Regions from separate parts of the Sutcliffiella cohnii genome, predicted to be linked through region 2. Evidence: riboswitches for the same ligand, from Rfam matches in the RefSeq annotation. Region 2 holds a riboswitch; each other region holds the start of a gene.

Region 1 (3,279 bases), 310 kb from region 2:
TATAAAGCACAGCTAGTGTACCGTGAGCAGGGTTACAAAGGAGTAAAGCTAGGAGAATATTTCCTCAGGGTAAAAGGAACACATGCTAATTTTTACAAGGATCCAGAGCTTAGTAGATTAAGAGGTTGTTTCCCATTAGATTGGTTTTCAAACTTTGAAGAAGTTACTCTAAATGATTCTCCTGAAGAAGTTGTAAGCATAGAGGAAGTTGATCTTGAAGAGATATATGTGGAATCAGAGCCAACGGAATATGAACAACTAAGCCTATTTTGAAAGGAAGTGAGTACATGTCTCAGGATAACAACTCACAACTAGAATGGCAGAAGCAAGTGTTACGAGAAGAATTGGTAGAATCGGAGAGTTTCAATGAGCTTAGAAAAAGTATCACTGATAGAGTTAGTCAAACTATGCCAAAACGAAAACGAAGAGGCGCTGCAAGAATGGAAAAGACGTTGGGAAAATGATTTTCCTAAAATGGGGAGGGATGAATCATGAACACGGAAGAAAATTTCATTCTAGAGATAGGTCAACTACAAAAAGGTGACTGGGTAGAACTATCACAGATTAGCCTTGGTTATAATCCAAAGGCTAAAGGGTCAGTAGGATTTGTTTCAGTTGTAAAGGAAGATGAAAATATTGCAAAGGTTGTTTTTCTAAAGCATGGAAATGGATCAAGAATTAGAAGAGTGGAATGGGTTGATATAGAAAACCTCTCCAAAGCAGAACCTTCACTGGAAGAAGTCGATTTACACGTTCTTATCGATATAGCACTTGATATGAACGACCAAGAGTGGTTCATGGAACTAACGGAACGCTTACCAAAGGAGTTGGTTGGCTGGTGAAGATAAAAGCGGAATTAAAAGCAGAACAATATATGGCGTTAGCGGTTGGAGGACTATTACGTGAAGGTATGAGTGTTACTGAAATAACAGCATTTGCTAAAGGATGCGCGGAGAAATTTGAAACTGATAAAAAGGTAGAAAAATTGCTTACTAGTGTTAAAGATAGAGACCCTTCTTACGAAGTTCAGGGCAACTTGATAAAAGCCGATTTTGGTCTAAAGAAATGATTCGAGAGAGTGTGTGCTCTCTCGAAATTAAGAACTAATCTGATCGAGTGTGGATAATAGTTTATCAAAATATGGCTTCACTATAAAACCATTCGCACCAAGACCTTCTGATTCATCAACAAGTGATTCGTAGCTTAGTGAAGAGCAAATAACGACTTTAGAACTTGGATCTTGTTCTTTTATCTTTTTTAGAATTTCTAGTCCACTCATACAAGGTAAAGTAATATCCAATAAAGTTATATCTGGACTAAATTCTTGAAGCTTTTCAATAGCTTCCTGGCCGTTAGAAGCTTCTGCAATTATTTGATAATCACCTTTTTCGACTAGCCTTTTAAGTAATTTGCGCATAAATTTGGAGTCATCAACTATAAGAACTTTTTTCATAAGAACCACCTTTACTAAATTAGGCAAATTAGAAAAGGCAAATATAATTACAGGACATGAATACCTGGCAACCCGGCCGCCATGACAAATAAATGTTTTAGGCCCGTAGCTTTGCGTCTTTTACTTTCGTAAAATTTGCCTCTAATAGTCTATCGACATAAATGTAGAAATTTGTAGAAAAATGTAGAAATAATATCCGTTGCAAGGGATTTAAGAAACCTTTGACCAAAATTGCGACATAAAAAGACCACCGAAAAAGATGGACTCTTATAGAGATTTTGATTTCGTAATTATAAAATCAGTAAATAATTTAACTAGTATTGAAACCAGTAGTAAAGTTAGAAAAGAGTAAAAGTAATTCCAGGTATGGAGTTTGTAGAAGTCAAAATAAACGAATATCGGTATTCCTACAAAAGATAGAATTAAAAAAAATACAGTTGTTGTTATCAAATAAATTTTCCACTTTCCAAATGTCTGATAAAACAAAGTAATTATTACAGGTACAGTCAAAAAATCTACTGCATTCATTGTTTTTAGAGCCGTGATGAATTGGTGTGGATAACTCCACCATCCATAAAAGCTTCCAAGTTCGTTTACTATTCCAACCAAGATAAATGAGAATAGGAAAGCAATGGTGATAATTTGAATTCTTTGCTTATCCATGAAAAGTATTAATAAAACTAAAAATAACAAATTTATTATTACTATAAACCACCACTGCCATGAGAATAAATCGTGGTTTACCCAGTATTCTGTTTCAATTCTATTTGCTTGCTTGTTAAGCTCTTGTAATTGTTCAAACATTTTATAACCTCCTACAATTGAATTATTTCCAATATTGGAATATAAATACATATAATGGAGGAGCAAAAAAAATTAATTAATGCGCAGTTCTAGAAAAAGGTGAAGGAGGAATACTAAGTGATTGGCAAGGTTAAGGTTTGGTATATGACAGAAGAACAACGACTTGAATATATAAAAAAGCATCCAATTAAGCCAACCGAAAGACCAAAGGGGACGTCATACTCTGATTTGAATTCCTACAGTGAAAGAACCAGAATAAGGCATGCTGGGAATCGAAAAAAGAGACGAGCATAAATAAATCCATTACTCACCAAACTGTAAACGAGGTGATAAACATGGATTGGGTTAACAAACTAGAATTAACAGAAATTAAAGTCAAGGTAATCAATATGATACTAAACCAAGAAGATAGGCATTATGAAGAACATCCAGTACAACTTAAAGAGGATTTAATAAAACTGGTAGCAAAGATAGAAGCTCTAGAGCCTACAGTACCAAAATAAAAAAGCCAGGATTTCTCCTGACCCAACCAACTCAATTATAACATTAGGAGGGGTCCTGGTGAACGGAAAATTAACGGCAGAAATAGATCTAACAAATAATAAAAAAATGTATGTGATAAAAGACGGTAGATTAATAGAGCATGACCTTCCTGATTACGGTGAAATATCTGTTGTTGTACTTGGCGGGAAGGTTGATCGTTTAGAAACGACAAACAAGAGAAAGATTTGATTTATTACTAGCTCACTCTTTGCTTCTGATATTTAATTATTAATTTATCAAGTTTTTGACTACATGAAATGGTTCTGTTGTCACCCAAACCGAATTGTGATGCTAAGGTTAACATATTCTTTCTTACGTAATAAATTTTTTTCATTAAATCGTTTAAATTATCGCTATTTTGCATAATAATTATACTCCTTAAAATATACAAAAGTAATGGTGGGAATAGTCCAAAAGAATTATTGCATAACACCTAAGATAAAAGATAGGCATTCGACAAAACTAGTTATTAAAGTACT
Region 2 (3,279 bases):
GTATATCTTATAGTTATTTGTATTAGATGTAGTATCCCAGCTTAAAGCGATATCATTACCATTATTTATTTTATAACTAAAGCTATTCGGCGCTTCCATATCTACTTTTTCTACTGAGAAAGTAACAACACTACCGTCCACCGATTCACCAAAGCGGTCACTAAAGGAATGTACCTCATATACATAATTACCTGCTGGCATAACAGGATAAGTAACGCTTGTACTAGTTACGGTACTAACTAAACTTTTCCCTTCATCGTTAACTTGATATATTTTGTAGCTTGTTGCGTAAGGGACAGTCCCCCATGATAAAACAATATCGTTATCGTTCTGGATTTTGTAGGTGAAATTAGCTGGTGCTGTCATCGTGATTTCACTTACATTAACATTTAGTAAACTTCCTTCTTCGGACTCTCCAAAGCGATCATTGTTAGAACGAACTTCGTATACATATTCACCCGGAGGTTGGTTTGAAAATGTCACTTTATTATCTGAAATAGTCCTTTTTAAAACCCTTTCGCCATCTAATATTTCATAAACATGATAATTTTTCGCGAAAGAAACAGCATCCCATTTAAGTGACACATCGCTTCCGTTAACTAAAGAATACGTAAAATTTTGTGGAGCTGCCATTGTCGGATAAGCAACTTCCACTTCGACTATATGGGATAACGATGATTCACCGTATAAAGAATGCGAAGCAGAAACAGCATATGTATACAGTCCTTCAGGGGCATTATTAACTTTGTATGTAGTTCCAGCTTCAGTTTCTATTAATGAAGCATCACCTTCTGAGGATATTTCAAAAACATGATACGTTTCTGCATATGGAGAAGCTTCCCAGTTAAGTACAATATCGTTACCATTTTCTATCTTATATGTTACCGTCGATGGTGATTCCATAGTAGGATACGTAATATCAACATTAATCGGGGCACTCGGTCCAGATTCCCAGTCGCCATTTAGTGTAGAAACAACATACCTGTAGGAACCTTCCTCTAAATCATTCAAAGTGAAATTAGCAGCTGTTGTTTCCCCAAGTAAAATTAACTGCCCTTCTGTAATTTCATAAACATGATAGCCTGTTGCTCCGTGAACAGAATTCCATACTAACTTAACATCATCTGGCGTTATATATTCCGCTGTTATATTACTTGGAGGTAACATATTGTTATCGGAATTGGCAAACGCATTAGCTACTGGAAGTAACGTCTGAGCAATAATAAGTAATAATGCTAATAACGTAAACTTCCTAAAAAACGATTTTTTCATCCTTTTGTCCTACCTTTCATTATTTTTGACCAAATAAAAAAGAACCTTCTACAAGGTTCATAGGTTAGGAACTATGATTCCTTGTGGCAACCGGCTACCATCCACGTTTTATCTATCACGCAGAACAGGTCCTTGGCTTTGCGTCTCATAGTTTCCTATGATTTGCCTTTTTCACTTGGTATTTATTACTATAATAATAGGATAATAGATTCAATAAATTAAATGAATGAGTAATTTATCCTATGTTTTATTTAAAAAAATTGGTTTAAAAGAGTAAATAGATTTAATTTTTATGGTAATATATTGAAACTTATCAAAACACCACTAATCTTAGGTATTAATTTTCAAACTCATGTGATGAAAGTGTTTCAGAAAAGCTCATATGAAAAGAGACCTTATTAATAAAGGTCTCTCTTTTTGTTAAAATTAACGAAGTAATTGTAATACAGCTTGTGGCTGTTGGTTAGCTTGAGCAAGCATAGCTTGAGAAGCTTGGTTTAGGATGTTAGAGCGAGTGAACTCCATCATTTCCTTAGCCATGTCAGTGTCACGAATACGAGATTCTGCAGCTTGTAAGTTTTCAGAAGCATTTTCAAGATTTTTAGTAGTATGTTCTAAACGATTTTGCCATGCACCAAGTTGAGAACGCTCAGAAGATAATTCTTTAATTGCATCATCGATAGTCGTTATAGCTCCATCCGCTCCAGTTTGAGTTGCGATATCAACAGCATTTACTGCAAGAACAGTAGTAGCTCCCATATCTCTAATTGTAACATTTAACGCTTGCCCTGCATCTGCACCAATATGAATTTGAGCATCAAAGTTACCGTCAAATAATACTTGTGAGTTGAATGTTGTGTCAGTAGCGATACGGTCAATTTCCTCAATTAATTGTGCCACTTCTTTTTGAAGTTCAGCACGGTCATCGTCAGTATTAGTATCATTGGCTGATTGAACCGACAATTCACGCATACGCTGAAGAATTGCGTGAGTTTCATTTAAGGCACCTTCTGCTGTTTGGATTAAAGAAATACCATCTTGAGCATTTCGACTAGCTTGGTCTAATCCTCTAACTTGCGCACGCATTTTTTCAGAGATAGCAAGACCAGCCGCATCATCACCAGCACGGTTAATCCGTAGACCGGAAGATAACTTCTCCATTGCTTTACCATTAGCGTTTACGTTCATTCCCATTTGACGATGAGCGTTCATTGCGTTTAAGTTGTTATTGATAATCATTTTGATTTCCTCCTTGAATTGTCCATCCACATCCATGTGGGGTATTTTTCAAAAGTTTTTTGTCGGCCGACTTTGAACTTTTGTTTTACATTCTTTATATCGACACGTTTTTATAAAACTTTACACTTATTTTAATTTTTTTATATCTATTTTCCTAGAAATTGCATTTTTGTTTTCGTTTTGGATTGCTTCTAGTACTTCTTTTCGATAAATTTCGATTTCTTTCGGTGCTTTTACACCTATTTTTACTTGTTCACCATCTATACTTTGAATGGTAATTTCGATGTTTTCATCGATAACAATTGTCTCATTTAGCTTTCGAGTCAGAATAAGCATTATTTTTCCTCCTTTTCACTAATAGGGAGGATGTGTTTCGTATTGTATTTCGTACCGTTTACAACAATTTGTTTCGCCAGTTGATTTTCCTTATTAATTACGATAGGGCCTTGTAAGTTAGCTGTCGACTTTTCGAATGGATCTGCAATGGTTAGAACAACATAAATTTCAACAGATTGGCTAGCTGAAATTGCTAGAGCTTGCTGAGTAGATTCTTCTAACTCAAACTCATAGTCATTATAGAAAAGAAATGGATTTGTAACGATAAAAGCTAAGTCTGTTGTATTTACACTTTGCAACGAGAAATAAACATTTTCCTCTGTTAGTGAGAGTAGTACGAACTTTTTTTCATTCTCAAACCCAGGTAAACCGTTTTTAAAGGTAATAATGTCGGACTCCTGAATCGTAATATCTCCGTGATAACATGTATTA
Region 3 (3,279 bases), 1.5 Mb from region 2:
TGGAAGAAGGATTAGAAGCTGCGGAAAAAGCAGCGGATCGCGAGTTAGGAAACTAATAAAAACATATAATAGAAGGTGTCCCAATGATAAGTGGGACACCCTCTTTTTTCGAATACAATTACATAAAAGAAAAGGATGTCGAAGAATGAGTAAAACGTTGATTCAATTTTTTGGTGGATTAAAAACAATTGGCGGTACCATTATTCAATTACAATACGGGCAATCGCGTGTTATTTTTGACTTTGGATTAACGTTTGACCCGAGGACAGCTATTTTTGACGGACAAGTGAAGGTGCGCAATAGTGCGATAGTTCGAGACTACTTAAAGCTACGTATGATACCGAAAATTGAAGGAATATACAATAAGGAGCACTTAGTAAGTGATAATGTTATTTCAGCGGAAGAATATGAGGGAAAAACAGCTGTTTTAATATCTCATTTGCATTTAGATCATATGGGAGCTATCGGATGTATTGATCCTTCTATTCCAGTTTATATGACGGAACAATCTCGAAATCTATATAATCAGTTACAATTAATCGGGGAAGGTGTACCTGGTGTAAGGTCGTACCAATCTTGTGAGTACGATCAATCTTTTCATATAGGAGAAATAAAAGTAACACCTCTTTCTGTTGATCATGATGTTATCGGGGCGTGCGCATTTCATCTAGAAACTCCTGATGCAAAAATTATTTATACAGGTGATTTTAGATTGCACGGCTCTTCACCAGAGGTGATGGAGGAGTTTTTACAAAAGGCAAAAGAATTAAGGTATGATGCAGTTATTATCGAAGGAACAACATTAAAAAGTGAAGAGGAATTAGCGGAACATCTTTTAGTCAGTAACAATGAATTGCCAGATAAACTCCTTACGGAAACGAAGCTACAAATTAATGTTGCACAAATGTTAAAAGAGTCAGAGGGTATTGGTATTTTTAATATTTACCATCGAAATATGGAACGCATTAACGGTATGTGTAAAGCAGGAGAAGAGGCTAAAAGAAAAGTGGTTTTAGAAATAAAAACAGCGCAACTTGCTCATACTTTTTTACCACAATGTCACTTTTACATATTCGAATCAGAAGAGCTAAAAACTATGATAAGAGAAAACAAGCTGCTCGATTGGCAAAAACTATTGTTGGAAAAATATCCACTCATAAATAAAGAAAAAATTAATGAGAATCCAAGCAGATATTTCGTTCAAAACAGTTATGAGAATATAATAGAATTATTTGATCTACACGTTGAAAATGGAGTATACATCCACTCCAACGGCGTTCCTTTAGGTGATTATGACCCGGCATTCCATAATCTAGAGAAAATATTATCACTACTTTCTTTAGAAAGAGTAGAAGTAAGTTCAGGAGGGCATGCGTTACCTCAGCATTTAAAGTATATTGTTGATGAACTTGACCCAAAAGTACTCATACCCCTTCATAGCTTTTATCCTGAAAGATTGAAACCAAAGAATGGGCAACAGCTCTTACCGGCTTATGGGGAAGTATACGAAATAGGTGATATAGTTAATAAGTAACGGTAAAGATGCTTATTTTAGTTCTAAAGACTTATAAACATATTTGTCAACATGCCGATTATACTTATGTTATACTTAATGGTGCAAAAAAGAAGATACCTACGATAATGGCAAATCCATTGAAAAGTGGAGACGCAAAGCTACGGGCCTAAGGAGATACCTCTAAGGTCGCCGGGTTACCGAACAGGCTGGATATACTTATTTTTGATCTGCTAATCATCAATGTCCACCTTATTTAGGTGGGCATTTTTTTATGATTTTATATCAAGGAGTATCCGTAGTATTTTAATAGAATGGTATCTATCGCTGTTTAATGTTTTAAAGGAAGAAGGTAAAGTAATTGACACAACAAGAGCATTGGAAAACAAAAATTGGTTTTATTTGGGCCGCTGCTGGCTCAGCAATTGGTTTAGGGGCAATTTGGAAGTTCCCTTATGTAGCGGGTACTGGTGGAGGAGGAGCATTTCTACTAGTCTTTTTATTATTTACGTTATTTCTAGGATTGCCACTTTTAGTCGGAGAATTTGTAATTGGTCGTAAAGCTCAAAGTGATGCAGTTTCGACTTATACGAAGCTTGCCCCAAATTCAAAATGGAATGTGATCGGAAAACTAGGTGTGTTCACTAGCTTTTTACTATTGTCCTTTTATAGTGTTGTTGGGGGCTGGATCATTCTATACATAATAGAAGTTTTCGCAGGCGGTTTGAACGGTCTATCTCAAGCTGAATACGGACCACTTTTTGGTCAAGTAATTTCTAAGCCGTTTTGGACTCTATTAGGCCAACTATTATTTATGTTTATTACGATACTTGTTGTATCACAAGGTGTTCAAAAAGGAATTGAAAAGGCTAGTAAAATAATGATGCCAGCCTTACTCGTATTATTTATCGTCATCGTCTTTCGCTCCCTTAGTTTAGATGGAGCGTTGGAAGGTGTGAAATTTTTACTGATTCCTGATTTTTCTAAACTAACGTCAGAAAGTATTTTATTCGCACTTGGCCAGGCGTTTTTTACCCTTTCTTTAGGGGTATCCGTCATGGTGACATATGCTTCTTATTTACCTAAAACACAAAATATTCCGTTTTCAGCATTATCTATCGTTATCATTAATATTGTGATTGCTCTTTTAGCGGGACTAGCTATTTTTCCAGGTGTATTTTCGTTCGGATTGGAACCAGATGCAGGACCGGTTTTAATTTTTGCTGTATTACCGGCGGTGTTTTCACAGTTACCGTTAGGAATGTTTTTCTTTCTTGCCTTTTTAGTTTTATTTTTATTTGCTGCCTTAACATCGGCATTTTCTATGATTGAAATTATTGTGGCTGCTTTTACGAAAAAAGATAATAGCAAAAGGAAAAAAACAACATGGCTTGTTGGAATACTTATTTTTATCGTTGGTATTCCTTCCTGTTTATCGTATGGAGTGATGGCAGATGTAACTATTTTTGATAAAACATTTTTTGATCTGTTCGACTTTACCGTTAGTAACATATTAATGCCGTTAGGAGCGTTACTCCTAGCAATTTTTATTCCATTAAAAGTATCGAAAAGTGAATTGATGGATGAATTGCGAGCAGGATCTAATATAAGAGCTAGTATTTTTAACGTTTGGTATTATTTATTGAAATATTTTACACCTGTTGCCATTATTATTGTGTTCTTAGATGTTATTGGTGTATTAAAGTGGTTCTTTTAAATAAATGGGGGTAAAAAATATGACAACAATGAGTGAACTTCAACAGTTG

The links. Region 2 has a riboswitch for cyclic di-GMP ahead of BC6307_RS19755 (OmpL47-type beta-barrel domain-containing protein). Riboswitches for the same ligand answer to the same signal wherever they lie in the genome.
Region 1: linked by a shared signal. The riboswitch ahead of BC6307_RS18075 (response regulator) and the one ahead of BC6307_RS19755 (OmpL47-type beta-barrel domain-containing protein) in region 2 are both predicted to bind cyclic di-GMP.
Region 3: linked by a shared signal. The riboswitch ahead of BC6307_RS02420 (sodium-dependent transporter) and the one ahead of BC6307_RS19755 (OmpL47-type beta-barrel domain-containing protein) in region 2 are both predicted to bind cyclic di-GMP.

The regions. Positions count from the first base shown of each region.
Region 1 covers NZ_CP018866.1:3,591,295-3,594,573, reverse strand. Annotated here, with positions in the region: gene BC6307_RS18090 (hypothetical protein) at 1-273, shown strand, start outside; gene BC6307_RS25580 (hypothetical protein) at 367-495, shown strand; gene BC6307_RS18085 (IDEAL domain-containing protein) at 492-842, shown strand; gene BC6307_RS18080 (hypothetical protein) at 839-1,069, shown strand; gene BC6307_RS18075 (response regulator) at 1,097-1,453, opposite strand; cyclic di-GMP riboswitch class I at 1,517-1,603, opposite strand; gene BC6307_RS18070 (CBO0543 family protein) at 1,721-2,257, opposite strand; gene BC6307_RS24855 (hypothetical protein) at 2,375-2,551, shown strand; gene BC6307_RS24850 (hypothetical protein) at 2,593-2,760, shown strand; gene BC6307_RS18065 (DUF3954 domain-containing protein) at 2,819-2,989, shown strand; gene BC6307_RS25375 (aspartyl-phosphate phosphatase Spo0E family protein) at 2,997-3,134, opposite strand.
Region 2 covers NZ_CP018866.1:3,904,280-3,907,558, forward strand. Annotated here, with positions in the region: gene BC6307_RS19755 (OmpL47-type beta-barrel domain-containing protein) at 1-1,272, opposite strand, end outside; cyclic di-GMP riboswitch class I at 1,355-1,449, opposite strand; gene BC6307_RS19760 (flagellin N-terminal helical domain-containing protein) at 1,699-2,511, opposite strand; gene csrA (carbon storage regulator CsrA) at 2,638-2,847, opposite strand; gene fliW (flagellar assembly protein FliW) at 2,847-3,279, opposite strand, start outside.
Region 3 covers NZ_CP018866.1:523,086-526,364, forward strand. Annotated here, with positions in the region: gene BC6307_RS25445 (extracellular solute-binding protein) at 1-56, shown strand, start outside; gene BC6307_RS02415 (MBL fold metallo-hydrolase) at 146-1,534, shown strand; cyclic di-GMP riboswitch class I at 1,634-1,718, shown strand; gene BC6307_RS02420 (sodium-dependent transporter) at 1,875-3,230, shown strand; gene BC6307_RS02425 (pyridoxal phosphate-dependent decarboxylase family protein) at 3,259-3,279, shown strand, end outside.